Regions from separate parts of the Alteromonas sp. ABV4_515 genome, predicted to be linked through region 2. Evidence: predicted binding sites of a transcription regulator. Region 2 holds the regulator's gene; each other region holds the start of a gene.

Region 1 (5,058 bases), on a different contig from region 2:
GAATGACTTCCGCGGAACCGCCGGTCAGGGCGGCGCTTTTACCGTCACTATTGGTGCGCAGTGCCACCAGTGCAGCGAAGGCTTCAGCAAACTCTTTAAAGCGCTCTTTGCGGTCCCATTCAATATCGTGGTTATCGTCGAACCAGCCGGATTCTTTGAAATCCTGCCCCTGGAACAACATGGGCACGCCGACGGACGTCAGTACCAGTACGCCAGCCAGAATACCTTTTTGACGAGCGAAGTAATTATCGTCTACATTGCCGGGCGCAACTTCTTCAACCAGCCGCGACTGTCCGTTTGCCACTTCATCGTGGGATTCGGTGTAAACCACCCGGGCGAACGGGTTGTTGCTGATCACATTTGTCACCGAAGAGGCGACCGTATTTAAATCGACATGACTGTCTTCCGTTTTTGTCAGTGCATCACGGATAGGATGAACAAAGCCAGCGGCCCATTGAGAAGTGTAACCGCAACCCCCTTCTTCAACCGGGTTGGTGATGTATTCGTGGGAGTGTAAGTCTTCAGCAATGGTCATCTTATCTGGATGCGCCTGGTGGACTTGTTGGTTTATGGTTCGGATCAAATCGTAGGCTTCCGGAATATCATCCTCGCCATTATCGGCACCAGACACGCTGCGCATATAGGGCACCATGTCCATACGCAGGCCATCGGCATGAAACTCATCCACCCACATTAAAGCGTTGTCGGTGAGATAGTCACGCACTTCCTGACGGCCGTAGTCGGGGCGTGTGTCGCCCCAGGGGGTGGTGCTACGGTAGTCGTTGTAAAAATAAATGCCGCCTTTATCATTTTCCTGCCAGCCATCAAACTGCCAAATATCCAGATCACTGGGACCAAGGTGGTTATACACAACATCGAGTACGACACCCATGCCCAGCCCATGGGCGGCATCAATAAATTCTTTCAAACCGTCCGGGCCGCCATAGGCTTCTTCTACAGCGTAAGGATAAGCCGGGTTGTATCCCCAGCTAATGTCGCCGGCAAACTCATTAACCGGCATCAGCTCAATAATATTGATGCCCAGTTTTTTTAGTTCGGGTAACTTTTCGATAGCCGTTGCGAAAGTGCCGTGGCCGTCCTTCGGTTTATTAAAGGTGCCAATGTGCATTTCGTAAATTACCCGTTCATGGATGGGAGGGGCTTTAAACGGGGAATGCTCCCAAGGAAAGTCATCGTCGTAGATAACGCTATTGCCCACACTATTCGTTAACTTGCGCGCCCGTGGATCATTCTTTACCAGCCGCTCATCCTGTCGCGTTGTAATAATGAATTTATATTCCTGGCCGTTTTCTGCATTATCGATACAGCCATACCACACGCCACCGTTGGTTGCGTTCAGTGCCGTTCCGTTATCGTTCCAGCCATTAAAAGTACCTGTTACTGCCACCGCTTTTGCGTTGGGGGCCCAAACCGCAAACTGGTAGCCTTTCGTTACAGGTGAAACGCCGAGTAATCCGTTAAATGAAGACATCGATAGGCTCCGAAAAGAAGGTAATAAAGGAAGTGATTAACTACTATCACTCGCAGAGCAAAGAAGATGCCGCAAAATGGCGTTTGTGTTTTATTGATAGGCTTTTAATTACGGCGTGAAACCAACTGATTTTGTTTTACTTTTTTAGAGTAGCTGTGAATGTGTCGATTGGGAGGAAGCTGATGGGAATATTGTTACGGGCAAAATTTACCGGCACGCAAAGCAAAAACTTCCCGGTGAGTGAGGTTTGCTTAGGATGATTGTTTTGCCATATTGCAATATGGCATGTCAGTTTTGCGCGCTTATTAGGACTAAATTTTCTGATTTGGCGGTGTTTTACCCAGAAAAAGCAAAATCGCGGTTGACAGTTAGACGTCTATACGGCAAATTGTCGCTATGAAAACAATTATTAGCACCACCGGCATGATGATTATTACCACCTCGTTGAGGGCGGTCGCTGGCTAGTGCGCATAAGCAAACAGACATCGAAAGCCCGCCCCCCAACAAGGAGCGGGTTTTTTTTTACGCAATTAAGCGTTGATGTAGCAAAATAAAACCGAAAGGAGCATTACATGAAAGTCTTAAAGTTTGGTGGATCTTCTCTGGCCGACGCAAAACGTTATCTTCGCGTTACCGAGATTTGTATGACCGCCCACCAAACCGAGGGCGCAGCCGTAGTGCTCTCTGCCCCGAAGGGCGTCACTAACGCGCTGTCGCTGCTTTGCGATCAGGCCGCTGCCGGCGAAGATTTCAACCCGTTGTTCACCAAGCTGGATGAGCTGGTAAACGGTATCGCTAAAGAACTCGATGAAACCCTTACTGGTTTCCCTTTTGAAAAGGTTTCTACTTTTATTGCCAGCCGTTTAGGCATCTTAAAACAGCAACTTGAAGGTATTCGTTTACTGGGGACTGCGCCAGATTCAGTGGCGGCAGAAATTCTCAGCCTTGGCGAATACATCAGTGTGTCTATGTTTGGGGGTATTCTTGAAAGCAAAGGTGTAGCCAATCAGCTTATCGACCCGGTTGATTACGTACTGGCAAATGGCGAGTACCTTGACAGCATCGCCGATGTGGCATTAAGTAAGGCCCGCTTTAGTGAAGTGGTTAGCGACGGTAGCGTGTTCCTGGTTATGCCAGGGTTTGTTGCAGCCAATGATGATCGCGAAAAAGTAACGCTGGGCCGTAACGGTTCTGACTATTCTGCAGCGATTTTGGCAGCGTGTATCGATGCATCGTGCTGCGAAATCTGGACTGACGTAGACGGCGTATATAACGCCGATCCGAATCAGGTTGAAGGCGCGGTACTGCTTGATAAATTGACGTATCAGGAAGCCATGGAACTGTCTTACTTCGGCGCGAAAGTACTGCATCCTAAGACCATTGGCCCCATCGCTCAGCACCACATTCCTTGTCTTATCAAAAATACTTTAAACCCAGCGGCACCGGGTACGCTCATCAGCAATGAAAAAAGTGAAATCTGGACCTCCGTAAAAGGTATTTCCCAGCTTGATAATGTGACCATGTTTAATGTAGCTGGCCCTGGCTTGAAGGGCATGGTTGGCATGGCGAGTCGCGTATTTGAAGTAATGAGCAATGCGAATATTTCCATTAGTCTCATCACGCAGTCCAGCTCTGAGTACAGCATTAGCTTCTGTATCCAGGAAAAAGATGCCGTACGTGCCCAGCACCTGCTGGAAGATGCCTTTACTCTTGAGCTACAAAACCAGCTGCTTGATCAAATTGAAGTCCGTCACGACCTGGCCATTGTTACGCTCGTGGGCGACGGTATGCGCCACACCAAAGGTTTGGCGGCCCGCTTCTTCGCTGCGTTGTCGCAGGCTCGGGTAAATAACGTTGCTATCGCGCAGGGCTCGTCTGAACGTTCTATTTCCACCGTGATCGAAGCGAAAAAGGCGAAAAAAGCCGTTCGCGTGATCCACCAGAATTTCTTCTCAGATCGTCACACCATCGACGTATTCCTGGTTGGCTGCGGTAATGTGGGTACAGAGTTACTGGGTCAGATCGCCCGTCAGCAACCCGCGTTGCTTAAACGTAACATTCAACTGCGCGTGTACGGTATTGCTAACAGCCGTAAATTGCTGCTCGACAGCAACGGCATTGATGTGGCTTGCGACTGGAAATCACTGCTGGCTGAGTCATCCGAAACGCTGAGCGTAGACCGTCTGCACCAGTTTGCTAACGATAACAGCCTGGTAAACCCAGTGATTGTTGACTGTACCAGTCATGAAGCAGTGGCAACACAGTATGTCGACATGATGGAGCAGGGCTTCCACGTGGTGACACCAAACAAGAAAGCCAACACCGACACCATGGCTTACTATAAAAAGCTGCGTCGCACGGCACAGAACACCAACCGTCAGTACCTGTATGAAACAACGGTAGGTGCCGGTTTGCCGGTTATCGATAACCTGCAAAAACTGTTTGCAGCCGGTGACGTACTGCACCAGTTTGAAGGTATTTTGTCTGGTAGCTTGTCGTATGTATTCGGAAAGCTGGAAGAAGGCATGAGCCTGTCTGAAGCCACCACGGCAGCGAAATCGAATGGTTACACTGAGCCAGACCCACGTGACGACTTAAGTGGTATGGACGTTGCCCGTAAACTGCTTATTATGGCTCGTGAAGCTGGTCTTGCGCTTGAGTTGTCAGATATCGAAATTGAATCTGTACTGCCTGCGGGTTTTGCTGAGGGCGCCTCTATTGATGAGTTCATGCAGCAGTTACCAGAATTGGATGCGGAGTTCGGAAAGCGTGTTGATGCCGCCAAAGCAGATGATAGCGTGCTTCGCTATATCGGTAGCATCAATGGTGACAAGTGCCGAGTAACCATTCAGGCGGTACCATTGTCTCATCCATTGGCGGCAGTGAAAGACGGCGAGAACGCGCTGGCTATTAGCAGTGATTATTATCAGCCAATTCCTTATGTAATTCGTGGTTATGGTGCCGGTGGTACGGTAACAGCGGCGGGGGTATTTGCAGATATCCTGCGTACCATGCCGTGGAAACAAATGGCGCTGTAATTAAAGGATAGTAGTATGAAAACAACCCGCGCTTACGCGCCTGCCTCAATTGGCAATGTTAGTCTGGGTTTTGACGTTCTGGGTGCCGCGCTGGCACCTGTGGACGGCACAGAACTTGGCGATGTGGTGGAAGTCAGCGATGCTGCCGAATTCAGGCTGACTTGTACCGGCGCTTTTGCCCACAAATTACCGCCAGGTGCTGACAATAATATCGTGACACTTTGCTACGCACATTTCTTTGAAGAAATGGTGAAAGCGGGCGAAGAAACCCATCATGTGGCGATGACGCTACATAAAAACCTTCCTATCGGCAGTGGACTCGGCTCCAGTGCCAGTTCCATTGTTGCTGCTTTCCATGCATTGAACGCACATTTCGACTACCCGTTTGATGAAAACGGGCTACTGTTGATGATGGGCGAACTGGAAGGGCAGATCAGCGGCAGTATTCACTATGACAATGTGGCGCCATGCTATTTAGGCGGCTTAACGCTGATGACCGGCAATGATGCGAAAGTTACCGTACAGTTG
Region 2 (5,058 bases):
CATGGATAGTTTCATGCTTGTACAGTGTAACCATTCAGGGTCATGGGGGGAATGTTTTGTTGATTTCTCAGCAGATTGTAATGTCTGGCGCAGTGGCGAATTGACGAGAATAAGTGGGCATCGTAGCGATAAGGGGGAGAATGCCAGAGAAAAAACCGTCTGCAGCAGGGATGCTGCAGCGTTCTCTATAACAGCTTAGCCAGGCATGGAGCTCCGGCGTGTTTTTTCTCTGACATCCGCACCCAGTGAAGATGCCGGGTGACATCCTCAGGCGCTACTGAATTACCGCACTCCCAGCGTATTCGAAAATGTTAGTCAGCGCGAACGCCCAGCATGTGGCAGATGGCGTAGCTGAGTTCGCAGCGGTTCAGGGTATAGAAGTGGAAGTGTTTCACGCCTTCTTTAGCCAGTACCTTCACCTGTTCCATGGCGATGTTGGCGCCAATCAGGTTGCGGGTTGCTTGGTCATCGTCGTCAAGACCGTCGTACATTTTGTGCAGCCAGCCTGGTACGTGAACGTTGGTGAAACCCGCAAACTTAACCAGCGTTTGATAGTTAGTAACTGGCAATATGCCAGGAACAATATCTAAATCGATGCCTGCCGCTGCTGCACGGTCGCGGAATCGCAGGTAAACACTGGTATCGAAGAAGAACTGTGTAATTGCTTCCGAGGCACCGGCTTCCGCTTTACGCTTCAGATTCAGCAAATCAAACTGTGCGTTTGGCGCTTCAGGATGCTTTTCTGGATAAGCCGCTACTGAGATATCGAAATCAGCCACGTCTTTTAACAGAGATACCAAATCAGACGCGTACATTTCAGTTTTATCCACGCCCTTTGGCAAATCACCACGTAAGGCCACAATACGGCGGATACCGGAATCCCAGTAGTCCTGAGCGATTTGTTTCAGTTCGTCACGAGTGGCATCTACACAGGTCAGGTGAGGAACGGCAGCCACACCCGTTTGCTGCTGAATGCGTTTTACCACATCGTGGGTGCGATCGCGCTCACCGCTGTTTGCACCATAGGTAACAGACATATATGAAGGCTTAAGAGGCGCCAGACGCTCTACAGATTTCCATAAGGTTTGTTCCATTTTTTCCGAGTTTGGCGGAAAAAATTCGAAGGATACATCGATGTCACGCAGTTCTGACAAAGATTGATTTAAGGCATCGATGCCCTGTGCATAGGAAACCATTTTCTGACTCACTCACTTTTTGGCCGTTTAGACGTCTAAACTAATTAATATATGTCTGGACGTCAAGAGGTTTACACGGCTTAATTGACCTTTTCGCTACATTGTTTAGAATTTCCGCTCATAAGATAAAATAACAGGCAGTCCGAGATTTCACATGGCAGAATGGAATGGTAAGTATATACACCCTTATGCAGAGCATGGGAAAAAGAGTGAACAGGTAAAGAAAGTTACTGTTTCTATTCCTATTAATGTGCTTAAGGAGCTCACAGATGAGCGTACACGGCGACAGATAAACAATCTGCGTCATGCAACAAATTCAGAATTACTGTGTGAGGCATTCCTGCATGCGTTCACCGGGCAACCATTGCCTAACGATGATGACTTGCGTAAAGATAATCCAAATCGTATCCCGGCAGTTGCCAGAAAGATGATGGAAGAAATGGGCATCGACCCATCAGTGGATAACGAAGAAGAATAAAAACGAAAGCCAGAGTCAGTACTCTGGCTTTTCTCTTTTTGCTCGGCTTACATGCTTTCGCCGAGCTTAATCCGATTTACCCGGCGATGGCGCCTCTATTTTCCGCAATTCAAACAGAGGCCTGAACGTTTTTCCGAACAGCAGCACCACGCCTAAGCTCATTACACCACCCGTTACTGCGCAAGCAACCGGACCAATGGCTGCGGTCACCGAGCCACTTCGGAAGTCTCCCAGCTCGTTAGAAGAGGCAATAAACAACGAATTAACCGCACTAACCCGCCCTCGTAAGGCGTCGGGTGTCATGATCTGAACTACTGAGCTTCTAATCACCACGCTGATCATGTCTGAACCGCCGTAAATCAGCAGCGCAAAGCAGGCAACATAGAGATTTTGCGAGAAAGCAAAACCGATAATGGAAAAGCTGAAGATGATCAGTGACCAGAACAGCAAGGGACCATTGCGCTCGATGGCGCGCTTACGCCGTACCATGGTTAACCCGATAATGGTTGCGCCCACGGCGGGCATGGCCCGGAGTAAACCCAAGGTTTCTGGCCCTTCATGCAGCACGTCTTTTACAAACACCGGCAGGATGGCCATCACGCTGCCGCATAAAATCACCACCAGATCGGTAAACAGAGCACCACGCACCACGTTGTTGTGCATTAGATAATGTACGCCGCTGAAAATATCTTTCAGTTCCAGCTTGCGCTCAGAGTGAATTTTTAAGGCAGGCAGTAAAGAGAAGCCGCCCAAGGTGAATAAGCCGAAAATGATCAGAACCCAATAGAGCTGTCGGTCAAGCATGGCCAGCAGAATACCTGCAAGGAAGGGGCCCACGGTTAACGCGATGTTCCACATTGAGCTAATGGCGGCAACTGCGCGGCCCAAGTGGTCGTTACTCACAATGTTGGGAAGCACAGATTGAATAGCTGGGGCAAAGAACGCCCGGCCGGCGCCTAACACCGACAGTGAGCAGAATAGTGCCCACTTATTAAGCTCAGGCTGATTCATCAGTATCGCCACCGCCAGCACCACCAGTAATTGCAGACTGGCAGAGAGCAGCAAAATACTCTTCCGCGAAAAGTTATCTGCAGCCCAACCCGCAACCAAAAACAGGCCAATCACTGGGACAATCTGAAAAATACCCACTAACGCTAAGTCGAAGGCTTCGCCGGTAGCTTCATACAAATGCCAGCCGATACTGACGCTCATGGTAGAGCCAATCAGGGTTGTTGCAATACGCCCGATAATGAGCCCAATGAGTGCTTTAGACCACATGATATCTATATCCGTTAGAATTGAAGAAGAATGCGTGCGCCAAAACGCAAACGGGCCGGTAGAATTACCGGCCCGTGGCAGATGAGTGCAGTATGCCCTAATTAGGCATTGTTACCCAGATATTTTGCTGGCAGTGACTCAACGCCCGCCACGCCTGAATCAATGGCTGCCTGTGCTACGGCACTGGCAATGCGATGCAACAAGCGAGGGTCCATTGGCTTAGGAATGATGTAGTCTTTGCCGAAAGTCAGCGACGCAGACTTACTGGCTTTCAATACTTCTTCCGGCACCGGCTCTTTAGAGACAGAACGCAGTGCTTCAACAGCAGCCACTTTCATTTCATCGTTAATGGCGGAAGCGCGTACGTCCAGCGCACCGCGGAAAATGAACGGGAAGCACAGCACGTTGTTTACCTGGTTCGGGTAATCTGAACGACCGGTGGCCATGATGAGGTCAGAACGCACTTCGTGGGCCAGTTCAGGTTTAATTTCCGGATCTGGGTTTGAACAGGCGAAGACGACCGGGTTTGGTGCCATCAGTTTTAAGGTTTCTGGTGGCAGAACATCCGGGCCAGAAACACCAACGAAAATATCGGCACCGTTCATCACATCATCAAGGGTACGTTTATCGGTGTTGTTGGCGAACAGCATTTTGTGTTCAGTCAGATCGTCGCGACGGGTGTGAATAACCCCTTTGCGGTCGAGCATATAAATGCGTTCACGCTGGGCACCACATTTAATAAGCAGTTCCATACAGGCTACGGCGGCAGCGCCGGCACCCATACACACAATCTTTGCATCTTCGATATTCTTACCCTGAATCTCCAGCGCATTCAGCATACCGGCGGCAGTTACGATAGCAGTACCGTGCTGGTCGTCGTGGAATACCGGGATTTTGCAGCGCTTGATCAGCTCCTGCTCAATCTCAAAACATTCTGGTGCTTTAATATCTTCCAGGTTAATACCACCGAAGGTATCGGCGATATTAGCTACCGTATTGATAAACTCTTCGGTGGTGCGGTGTTTTACTTCAATATCGATAGCGTCAAGGCCCGCGAACCGTTTGAACAGCAGCGCTTTACCTTCCATAACCGGCTTTGAAGCGAGTGGACCTAAATTGCCCAATCCCAGAATGGCAGTACCGTTACTAATAACAGCTACCATGTTGCCTTTCGCGGTATAGCGATAAGCGGCATCAGGATCTTCTGCAATTTCGCGGACTGGCTCGGCAACACCGGGGCTGTAAGCGAGAGCGAGATCATCAACACTGTCTGCCGGGGTAGACAGCTCTACTTTAATTTTACCTGGTGTAGGGTACTCGTGGTAATCCAGGGCGCGTTGTCTGAAATCTGACATGCTTTTATGTGTCCTTCTCAGGGTTATTCGTTACAAAGATACACCTGTCGTTCTGGCTAATTTGTTGTTTTTGTTATAACAGCCATATAAGACCAATGTAGCATATCGCCTTTCACAGTACATATCTGATCAGGACTAATCTCATGATTACTCTAGTGGTCAAACCGCCACGACACAAAACGGTATTATCAATGGTGACCATTTATCAAATTAATAAACAGTCCTTAACTTATATTTAAAAGCATATAAACAGCGTAGAAGCTGGTGTTTGTTTTTTGAACGTTAGTGAAGTGGGGGGCTAGAAGACAGCCTTAAAGGGATGAATATCGAAATGGAAATTATTGCAGGCACAAAAAAAGCGCCATAAAGGCGCTTTTTTCGCAATTCACTGCAGGGCTTATTTTTTGCCCAGTGCACCGAAACGCTTCTTGAAGCGGTCAACACGACCACCGGTGTCAACGTTACGTTGCTTACCAGTGTAGAACGGGTGACAGTTAGAACATACGTCCAGGTTCAGATCTTTACCTGCAGTAGAACGAACTTTGATAACATTACCGCAAGAACAAGTAGCAGTAATTTCTTCGTATGTAGGATGGATATCTTGTTTCATGGGTTACCTCAAATCTAAGGCCGTATCGCTATCCAGCCCGAAGCTGAACACCATACGCAACTATATTCAAATGCAAGGCACAACTGGCCTTGCCGTAAAGAGCGGCGCATATTAATGTATGGCGCCCGTTTGATCAAGAAC
Region 3 (5,058 bases), on a different contig from region 2:
TCCGAGATCGCGAGGGGTCTTCGCCTATACTAAACTGTTAGATGAATTGGAACTATGAGTCGACTATGAGCAAGAGTACGCCGTTCGCCCGTGAAGATGTGATGCAGGCGTATCTGGACAGCTTACTACAGAGTCCGGAAGACCCGGCAGATGTCACGGCAAACACCGCTCGGTTACTTGAGCAGGCGACTGCTGACATCGTGGCCCGGGAACCGGTAGCCACGCCCGTTGAAGAGGTTGACGTGGCTGCGCCTGTGGTGGAAGAAATTGAGGAAAGCATTGCTTCTGCAGAAGCCATTGTGGTACCTCAAGAGCCGGTGACTCACCGGCCCATTCAGGATTTGCTTGAGAGTCGTTTCCAGGCACTGTTTTTTGAGGTAGCTGGTCTCACACTGGCGGTGCCTTTAGTGACACTAGGCGGTATCCACCGCATGGAAAAAGTCGGTGGGCTCATCGGTAAGCCTAAGTGGTTTAAAGGGGTGATGCTGCATCGTGAACAAAAAATAAACGTTGTTGATACTGCAATGTGGGTTATGCCAGAAAAATACGATCAAAATCTCGCAGAAACGCTAAACTATCAGTATCTTATTATGTTAGGGGACAGTTTGTGGGGCCTAGCCAGCGACAAACTGGTCAATACCGTTACTCTTACCAAGGACGAAGTGAAATGGCGTGAGGCCGGTGGCAAACGTCCATGGTTAGCGGGCATGGTAAAAGAAAGAATGTGTGCGTTAATCGACGTATATCAGTTAATTGCAATGCTAAATAACGGCTTAGGCAGTAATGACCAAACGCCTTAGCGGGGAGCCAGGTTAATGAATGACAAGACCACAAGTAATAATTCACCTGAGAAAGATCAGGTGCTTCAATGGGTCACCTACCGTTTAGGTGAAGAAACATACGGCATCAACGTTATGCAAGTACAGGAAGTACTGCGCTATACAGAAATTGCCCCAGTACCTGGCGCGCCAGACTATGTACTAGGTATCATTAATTTGCGTGGTAATGTTGTTACCGTTATCGATACCCGTGCCCGCTTTGGCTTGATGCCTGCTGATACCACAGACAATACCCGTATCGTAATTATCGAGTCGGATGAACAGGTAGTGGGTATTCTGGTTGATAGCGTTGCTGAAGTGGTTTATTTGAAGTCTTCAGAAATTGACAGCGCGCCAAACGTAGGCACAGAAGAGAGTGCCAAGTTTATTCAGGGCGTGAGCAACCGCGATGGCGAATTGTTGATTCTTGTCGACCTGAACAAGTTACTCAGTGATGACGAATGGGACGAACTGAGCGGCTTCTAAGCAATATCACTGCCCGTTACCCGGCGGGCAGTGCCTGAGCTTCTTTCCTTTCCCAATTTTTGGAGAATTAACGTTTATATGGATGTATCGGCCTTGTCCTTACTTGCCATTGCTACAGGGCTTCTGGCTGTTGTTGCCGTTATCTGGCTGTATTTTCATTTTAATAAACGTTTGACTCACCTTATACAAACGCATCTTGAGAGCGAATCCCGCGCCGACATGCTCAGTGACGATGTGAAAAATCTTGAAAACCAAATTGCCGAAATGCAAACCCGCTCCATGGTGCAGGGCAAACACATGCGTGAATTGGCCGACCAATGTGACCAGTTTGAGAATCAGTTGCGGGAAGTGAAGCAACAAGACCCTTCAATGCGCTTATACACCCGTGCCGCCGAACTGGTGAAGTCGGGCGCTTCAGTGGAAGAGGTCATGCAAGCTTGTGATTTGCCCCGCGCTGAAGCTGAACTACTGATGAGCATGCACAGTCAGCGAAATTAGTCTGTCAGCGGCAAGTGCGTTTAGTGCTTAATCTCTGATTAATCTGCAATACCTTTCCTCGATAGTTTTGCTAACTGCCACGCGGACAATTATCAAGGGTGCTATGCTTTACCAAGCGATACGTGCTTCAAGTCCTAAGGTGCAACTTAAGCCGTTTAGACGTCCAGCCGTAAAGATGTTGACATCGCAAGTGATTCAGCCACAATAGCGGCATATTCTGTCAATCATTGGAGCATCCATGCCTATCTGTATCCCAGGTCAACTTCCCGCGCAGGACGTGTTATCCGGTGAAAATATTTTCACTATGGACAGCAACCGTGCCGCCACTCAGGATATTCGCCCTATGGAAGTAGGGATCCTGAACCTGATGCCGAATAAAATTGAGACAGAAGTTCAAATCCTCAGGTTGCTTTCTAACACGCCACTGCAGGTGAACGTTAACCTTATTCGTGTCGATAATCTGGCACCCAAACATACACCCCAGGCGCACATGGACGCCTTTTATCACGACTTCTCAGAAATCGAAAGTAAGAAGTACGATGGTCTTATCGTGACTGGCGCACCGTTGGCGCATTTGCCCTACGAAGATGTGAAATACTGGGACAACATGAAAGATATTCTGGAGTGGGCACAACGCAACGTGCAGTCTACCATGTATCTTTGCTGGGCAGCGCATGCGGCTATGTATCACTTTTACGGTGTACAGCGAGCGCTTCGTGATAATAAGTTATCTGGTGTATTCGAGCATAAGGTACTAGATCCGTATAACGAGCTGTTACGAGGTTTCGACCCGTATTTTTATGCGCCACATTCCCGGTTTGGCTATATCGATTCAGATGTCTACAATGGCGTGAAAGGTTTGCACGTAATCACCGAATCCCCTGAAGCAGGTGCCTACACCGTGGTGTCTGATGATAAGCGGATGGTGTTCGTAACAGGCCACCCTGAATACGATCCGGAAACGCTGCACGATGAATACTATCGCGACTTACAGGCAGATTTGCATCCTGCCATTCCGGCAAATTATTTTACCGACGACGATCCGACAAAAGCGCCTTTAGTCCGTTGGCGGTCTCATGGTAGTCTCATGTTTAATAACTGGCTGAACTATTATGTTTACCAGACTACCCCGTACGATTTGAACCAGCTGGCAGAAAAAGCCCAGCCGAAGAGGTAACCCGTGAGTTCAGACAAACAACACGCTCTGCTGGACGCGGCAGCAAAACGCATTCTTATCCTGGATGGCGCCATGGGCACCATGATCCAGGAACACAAGCTGGAAGAAGAAGATTATCGCGGCAAGGAATTCGCCGACTGGCACTGCGATGTGAAGGGCAATAATGACTTGCTGGCCATTACACAGCCCAAGATCATTTACGATATTCACTGTGCTTATCTTGAGGCAGGGGCGGATATCATTGAAACCAATACCTTTAACGCCACCACCATCGCCATGGCCGATTACGACATGGAAGCGCTGTCAAAAGACATCAATATTGCCGCGGCGAAACTGGCCCGCAAAGCCTGCGATGAATTTACCGCGAAAACCCCAGACAAGCCGCGTTATGTGGCCGGTGTGTTAGGGCCCACAAACCGCACAGCCTCGATTTCGCCTGACGTAAACGATCCGGGCAAACGCAACGTAACCTTTGATGAGCTGGTGGAAGCCTACATTGAATCGACAGAAGCGTTGCTGGATGGCGGTGCGGATATCATCTTGATTGAAACCATCTTCGATACCTTGAATGCCAAGGCCGCCGTATTTGCCGTTGAATCTGTTTTCGATAAGCGCGGCAGCCGCGTACCGGTAATGGTGTCTGGTACTATTACCGATGCCTCGGGTCGTACCCTGTCTGGCCAGACGGCTGAAGCGTTTTATTATTCCATGCGTCATGTAACGCCGCTGTCCATGGGGCTCAATTGTGCCCTTGGCCCTGATTTGCTGCGTCAGTATGTGGATGAAATCAGCAATATTGCAGAGTGTTTAGTATCAGCGCACCCGAATGCAGGTCTGCCTAACGAGTTTGGTGAATACGATCTCGGCGCTGAGGAAATGGCGAAGCACATTAAAGAGTGGGCGCAGTCTGGACTGGTGAATATCGTTGGCGGTTGCTGTGGCAGCACGCCTGAGCATATTCGTGCTATGTCAGAAGCCGTTGAAGGCGTTGCACCACGAAAAGTGCCGCACTTCGAACCTAAAATGCGCCTTTCCGGCCTCGAACCTTTTGTTCACTAAGGTGTTATTGTGACAGCAGAGTTTTCAACATTTATCAACGTTGGTGAACGTACCAACGTCACCGGTTCCGCTATTTTCAAGCGCCTTATTCTGAATGCAGAGTATGAAAAAGCGCTGGATGTTGCCCGCCAGCAGGTGGAGAACGGCGCACAAATCATCGATATCAACATGGACGAAGCCATGTTGGATTCGGTGGAGGCCATGCGTACCTTCCTGAATCTGATTGCGTCTGAGCCGGATATCTGCAAAGTGCCTATCATGATCGACTCTTCCAAGTGGGAAGTCATCGAAACAGGCCTGAAATGTGTACAGGGTAAAGCCATCGTTAACTCCATCAGCCTGAAAGAAGGAAAGGAGCAGTTTCTGCATCATGCGAAACTGATTAAACGATACGGTGCCGCTACCGTGGTTATGGCCTTTGACGAAACCGGTCAGGCGGATACCCAGCAGCGTAAAGTGGAAATCTGTCAGCGCAGCTACAAAATCCTTACCGAAGAGGTGGGCTTCCCGCCGGAAGATATCATTTTCGATCCGAATATTTTTGCAGTTGCTACCGGTATTGAAGAACACAATAACTACGCGGTGGACTTCATCGAAGCAACCCGCATCATCCGCGATACCTGTCCGCATGCCCACATCAGCGGTGGCCTGTCGAATATCTCGTTCTCTTTCCGGGGTAACAATCCGGTGCGTGAAGCCATGCACTCGGTATTTCTGTATCACGCGATTCGCGCGGGTATGGACATGGGCATTGTCAATGCCGGTCAGCTGGAAGTGTACGACCAGATACCTGACGAGCTTCGCGAAGCTGTAGAAGATGTGATTCTGAACCGTCGTGAAGACGGCACCGAGCGTCTGCTGGACATTGCGCCGAAATATCAGGGCGATGGTAAAGCGGCGGCGGTGGAAGATCTCACCTGGCGTGAGCAGTCGGTGAATAAGCGTCTTGAACACGCGCTGGTAAAAGGCATCACCGATTACATTATTGAAGATACCGAAGAAGCCCGCCTGGCCGCTGAA
Region 4 (5,058 bases), on a different contig from region 2:
AGCTTTGATTTGAACGCCCCCAACCCGTACGTTCCAATACCAGCGCTACCCGTTTTATGTTTTCCTCGCTGGCATGACGAATAAGCACCTGACCGGCTTCTTGGTCACGAATCGATACGCGAAAAACATTATTGGGCGTGAAGTTATTATCGACAATGGTTGTGCCGGCGGCCCAGGGGATCATGAACAGTAAATTGTGCTGATGAATCTTTTCCAGTTCAGCCAGAGCCACAGGCGTATGTACGCCACCAAATACGGCAAGTAATTGCTTGTGGTCTGCCAGGTTTTCGATGTTGCGAACGCCTCGTGCCGGATTCCCCCGATGGTCGCGTAACACTAGCTCCAGTTGCTTGCCTAGCACGCCACCTTGCTGATTAATTTCATCAATGGCGATTTCCATACCCTGACGAATAGCAAAACCACCTTCAACGGCAACGGCGCTCAAGTCGGCATCGAGGGCGAGGGTCAGTTTGTCGGTTGTCTCATTAGCTGCATTTTCATTGGTAGCAAAGGCAACGTTGGAGTATACCGCTAACGCTGCGATCAGCAGTAGAAGGGGGCGGAACGTGTTCATTGAAATCTAATAACTTTCTTCATGGGCTCAAGACACGCTAAATAGTAGTGGCTTGCTGTAATTCTGCAATTAGACAAAGGGTGAGGGAATTAACAGCAATAAAAACTTGCACCTTTTCCCATAGGCACTTAGTTTTAAGGTATGAATAATCAATAACCTGAAGCGTGTCTATCATTCAGCCTCCTACCATTCTTGATGTTGAAGCCAGTGGCTTTGGCAGCGACAGTTTTCCCATTGAAATTGGTGTTAAGCGTGCCGATGGGGCACGGTTTTGTCGTTTGATTAAGCCGTATCCGAGTTGGCACCATTGGAGTGCCGAAGCCGAAGCGTTGCACGGTATCAGCCGCGAACAACTGGAGAAATACGGGCAATCCGGCATTGAGGTGTGCAAACAGTTAAATGCGTTCATGGGCAAACACGTCGCCTACTCAGATGGTTGGGTGGTTGATTATCCTTGGCTAATTAATCTTTATGCCGAGGCCGGCGTGTTGATGACCTTCAAGCTCAGTGCGCTGGAATACATATTATCGGAAGTGCAGATGGAGCACTGGCACGCCACTAAGCAGGCGCTGATGAAAGCGAACAGTGTTTCCAGGCACCGCGCCAGCGTAGACGCGGAACTTATTCAGCAAACCTACATTTCCACGGCGTCGCTGCCAGCCCTAGCAGAACGCTAGAACAGCTTAAAGAACATTAGAAGTAATATTGCACGCCCAGTAGCAACGAACTGATATCGGTATCGCTCACTTCGCGATATTGTAATTCTACGGCCATTTTCACTGAATCAAGCTCGCCAATTTGCCAGCCCACGCTGGCTGCCGTACCGGCATTGTAAGGCACATAAAGCCACTCAGAATAGGCGGCCTGGGTATCGTTACTGGTTTGCAAAGCGGCGAAGATGCGTTGAGTTGAGTTTTTCAGGATCATCCGGCTAGCGGAAACCCGCACTGAATCTACCGACTGAGAAGTGGTAATGCTGTCTACCCATTGGTCGTGATAAGGCATTTCGCGATTGTAGCGCACACCAAATTGCCATTTAGGCAGGCGCTTACTCTGAAAAGAAATCTCAGATTGATAGGGGGAAGCGACGAAGGCAGTTTTACTTTCTTTTTCTGCCAGCAACGATTTTTCCGCGGCCAGGGCGGACGCAGATAACATCATCAACAAACTCACTCGCCAGAACGTTTTCATGGCTGGGATTCCTGTGTGTGCCTGAGTCTGCTGCCCAGTTAAGAGTTGAAGTGTGAGTACTTTATACTTAAGTGTAGTCTTTATGGATGAAGAAAATAGTAAATTTGCTAAATAATCTTTAAATTTTTTTAGGACAGTTGATTTTAAATACAAAAAAACGAGTGTCAGAAACACTCGTTTTTTTCATTTAACAGGATGAACCGTTTAAACAGACGCTTTCAGTGCTGCTGCTTTGTCGGTAGCTTCCCATGGGAATTCATCACGACCGAAGTGACCATAAGCCGCTGTTGGGCGATAAATTGGGCGCTCAAGATCCAGCATTTTGATAAGGCCATAAGGGCGCAAATCGAAATGTTCACGCACCAGGGCAACCAGCGTTTTCTCATCAACCACGCCAGTACCAAAGGTTTCGATGCTGATAGACGTTGGCTCGGCAACACCAATGGCGTAAGACACCTGAATTTCACAACGCTTGGCTAATCCTGCTGCAACGATGTTTTTCGCCACATAACGACCAGCATAGGCTGCTGAGCGGTCTACTTTTGAGGGATCTTTACCAGAGAATGCACCACCACCGTGACGGGCCATGCCGCCGTAGGTGTCTACGATAATTTTACGGCCAGTTAAACCACAGTCGCCCATTGGGCCACCGATAACAAAGCGACCAGTAGGGTTAATGTGGAACTGGGTATCTTTTGTCAGCCATTCAGCAGGCAGAACCGGCTTAATCACTTCTTCCATTACCGCTTCGCGAAGTTGTTCGGTAGAAACGGTTTCGTTATGCTGGGTAGACAGTACAACCGCATCAATACCTACTGGTTTGTCGTTTTCGTAAACGAAGGTTACCTGGCTTTTTGCATCTGGACGCAGAAAATCAAGCTTGCCGTTTTTACGCACTTCAGCCTGTTTTTGTACCAAACGGTGAGCATAAGTAATAGGCGCAGGCATGAGTACATCGGTTTCATCGCTGGCGTAACCGAACATTAAGCCCTGATCACCGGCGCCTTGTTCTTCTGGACGTGCGCGATCAACACCCTGATTAATGTCGGGCGATTGTTTACCAATGGCGTTTAAAACCGCACATGACTCGGCATCGAAGCCAACGTCAGAGTGGTTGTAACCAATTTCTTTAACGGTTTGACGGGTAAGTTCTTCAATGTCTACCCATGCAGATGTGGTGATCTCACCACCTACCAAAACCATACCAGTTTTGACATATGTTTCGCAGGCAACCCGTGCTTTGGGATCCTGTTCTAATATGGCATCGAGCACAGCATCTGAAATCTGATCGGCAATTTTATCCGGATGTCCTTCAGAGACAGATTCCGATGTGAAAAGGCGTGCGGCCATAAATCCTCCGTTATTCTGGGGTTTACCAAATCATCTTTATAGTAAAGGTTGCTGATGATTGGTTGGGTATATTCAATTGCCCGCTGGTATGAAACGCAGTCGGACTATGATTCACATTGTACCGAGACTGGGTAAAAATACCATCTTTACTTCTGGACGTCTAAAAGTCTATTTGTTACGTTTCGTTGACAGCAATGGTTCGTTGTTACGTAAATTATGTTGATATCGATTCAAATAACCAGATTCGATAAGTATAGACGGCATAAAACACATTGAACTGGTTTTATGCTTAGGTAAGAATAGTTGCCACTATTTTATTCATTATCATTGGCAGCAGGACGACCACTCGTTTCCGGAGCGCGCTCCGGGTTGTCAAAAATTGTAGTTATTAGCCAATATCAAAGGAGTTAGCATGCCAACTCGTCGTGAACTCGCTAATGCCATACGCGCATTAAGTATGGATGCTGTTCAGAAAGCTAAATCAGGTCACCCAGGTGCCCCAATGGGAATGGCTGACATCGCGCAGGTTCTGTGGTGCGATTATCTGTCACACAACCCTTCCAACCCGAACTGGGCTAACCGCGACCGCTTTGTGCTTTCAAACGGCCACGGCTCTATGCTGCTCTACGCATTGCTGCACCTCACAGGTTACGAGTTGCCGCTGGAAGAACTGAAGAATTTCCGTCAGTTACATTCAAAAACGCCAGGTCACCCTGAGTACGGCTATGCGCCAGGCGTAGAAACCACCACGGGTCCGTTAGGTCAGGGGATCAGCAACGCGGTGGGTATGGCGCTGGCTGAAAAAGTACTGGCAGCACAGTTTAACCAAGATGGTCACGACATCGTAGACCACTACACCTACACCTTCTTAGGCGACGGCTGTTTGATGGAAGGTATCTCTCACGAAACCTGTTCACTGGCTGGCACGCTGGGCTTAGGCAAGCTGATTGCGTTCTACGACGACAACGGTATTTCTATCGACGGTGAAGTAGAAGGCTGGTTCACCGACGACACAGTAAAACGTTTTGAATCTTACGGCTGGCAAGTAATTGCGGGCGTTGATGGTCACGATTCTGAGCAAATCCGCTCGGCAGTAGAAGCGGCTCGCGCTAACACTACCCAACCTACGCTGATTTGCTGCAAAACTGTCATTGGTTTTGGTTCGCCTAACAAGCAAGGTAAAGAAGATTGTCACGGTGCGCCGCTGGGTGATGATGAAATTGCATTAACCCGCAAAGAGCTGAACTGGGACCATGGTCCGTTTGAAGTCCCTGCAGACATCTACGCCGAGTGGGATGGCAAGGAAAAAGGTAGCGCAGCTGAAGCGAGCTGGAACGAAGCGTTTGCCGCCTACGAAAAAGCGTTCCCGGAGCTAGCAGCAGAATTTACTCGTCGTATTAATGGCGACGTGCCCGTAGATTTTGTAGAAAAAGCCGATGCTTACATCGCTGATTTACAAGCCAACCCAGATGCACCGGCTACCCGTAAAGCGTCGCAAAATGCGCTGAATGCCTACGGCCCGTTACTGCCTGAACTGTTGGGTGGCTCAGCTGACCTGGCCGGTTCTAACCTGACAATCTGGTCGGGTTCAAAAGGCGTAGATGCGAAAGACGCGTCTGGTAACTACATCTATTACGGTGTACGTGAATTCGGTATGTCGGCTATGATGAACGGCATTACCTTACACGGCGGCTTCAAGCCTTACGGCGCTACCTTCCTGATGTTTATGGAATATGCACGTAACGCAGTTCGCATGGCAGCCCTGATGAAAGCGCCTTCCATTTTCGTTTATACCCACGATTCTATTGGTCTGGGTGAAGATGGCCCAACGCACCAACCGGTTGAGCAATTGGTGGCTTTACGTTCTACGCCTAACCTTGACAACTGGCGACCTTGTGACCAGGTTGAGTCTGCAGTGGCCTGGAAAGAGTCGATTTTGCGCA

Evidence for each region. The regulator MetJ, encoded in region 2, represses methionine synthesis genes. The targets are predictions, from matches to a motif close to TAGACGTCTAGACGTCTA.
Region 1: the regulator MetJ is predicted to act here: its motif matches at 1,862-1,879, upstream of thrA (bifunctional aspartate kinase/homoserine dehydrogenase I).
Region 3: the regulator MetJ is predicted to act here: its motif matches at 1,951-1,968, upstream of metA (homoserine O-succinyltransferase MetA).
Region 4: the regulator MetJ is predicted to act here: its motif matches at 3,269-3,286, upstream of metK (methionine adenosyltransferase).

What each region holds. Positions count from the first base shown of each region.
Region 1 is NZ_JBSWWZ010000002.1:305,706-310,763, forward strand. It holds gene ACXAGX_RS05655 (alpha-amylase family glycosyl hydrolase) at 1-1,492, opposite strand, end outside; gene thrA (bifunctional aspartate kinase/homoserine dehydrogenase I) at 2,065-4,530, shown strand; gene thrB (homoserine kinase) at 4,546-5,058, shown strand, end outside.
Region 2 is NZ_JBSWWZ010000010.1:54,708-59,765, reverse strand. It holds gene metF (methylenetetrahydrofolate reductase) at 312-1,196, opposite strand; gene metJ (met regulon transcriptional regulator MetJ) at 1,351-1,674, shown strand; gene ACXAGX_RS19370 (MFS transporter) at 1,741-2,952, opposite strand; gene ACXAGX_RS19365 (malic enzyme-like NAD(P)-binding protein) at 3,054-4,307, opposite strand; gene rpmE (50S ribosomal protein L31) at 4,705-4,917, opposite strand.
Region 3 is NZ_JBSWWZ010000003.1:315,100-320,157, reverse strand. It holds gene ACXAGX_RS09170 (ParA family protein) at 1-58, shown strand, start outside; gene ACXAGX_RS09165 (chemotaxis protein CheW) at 66-800, shown strand; gene ACXAGX_RS09160 (chemotaxis protein CheW) at 816-1,304, shown strand; gene ACXAGX_RS09155 (DUF2802 domain-containing protein) at 1,383-1,802, shown strand; gene metA (homoserine O-succinyltransferase MetA) at 2,041-2,979, shown strand; gene ACXAGX_RS09145 (homocysteine S-methyltransferase family protein) at 2,983-4,038, shown strand; gene metH (methionine synthase) at 4,048-5,058, shown strand, end outside.
Region 4 is NZ_JBSWWZ010000007.1:319,811-324,868, forward strand. It holds gene ACXAGX_RS17805 (ABC transporter substrate-binding protein) at 1-574, opposite strand, end outside; gene ACXAGX_RS17810 (hypothetical protein) at 739-1,251, shown strand; gene ACXAGX_RS17815 (hypothetical protein) at 1,268-1,765, opposite strand; gene metK (methionine adenosyltransferase) at 1,970-3,115, opposite strand; gene tkt (transketolase) at 3,528-5,058, shown strand, end outside.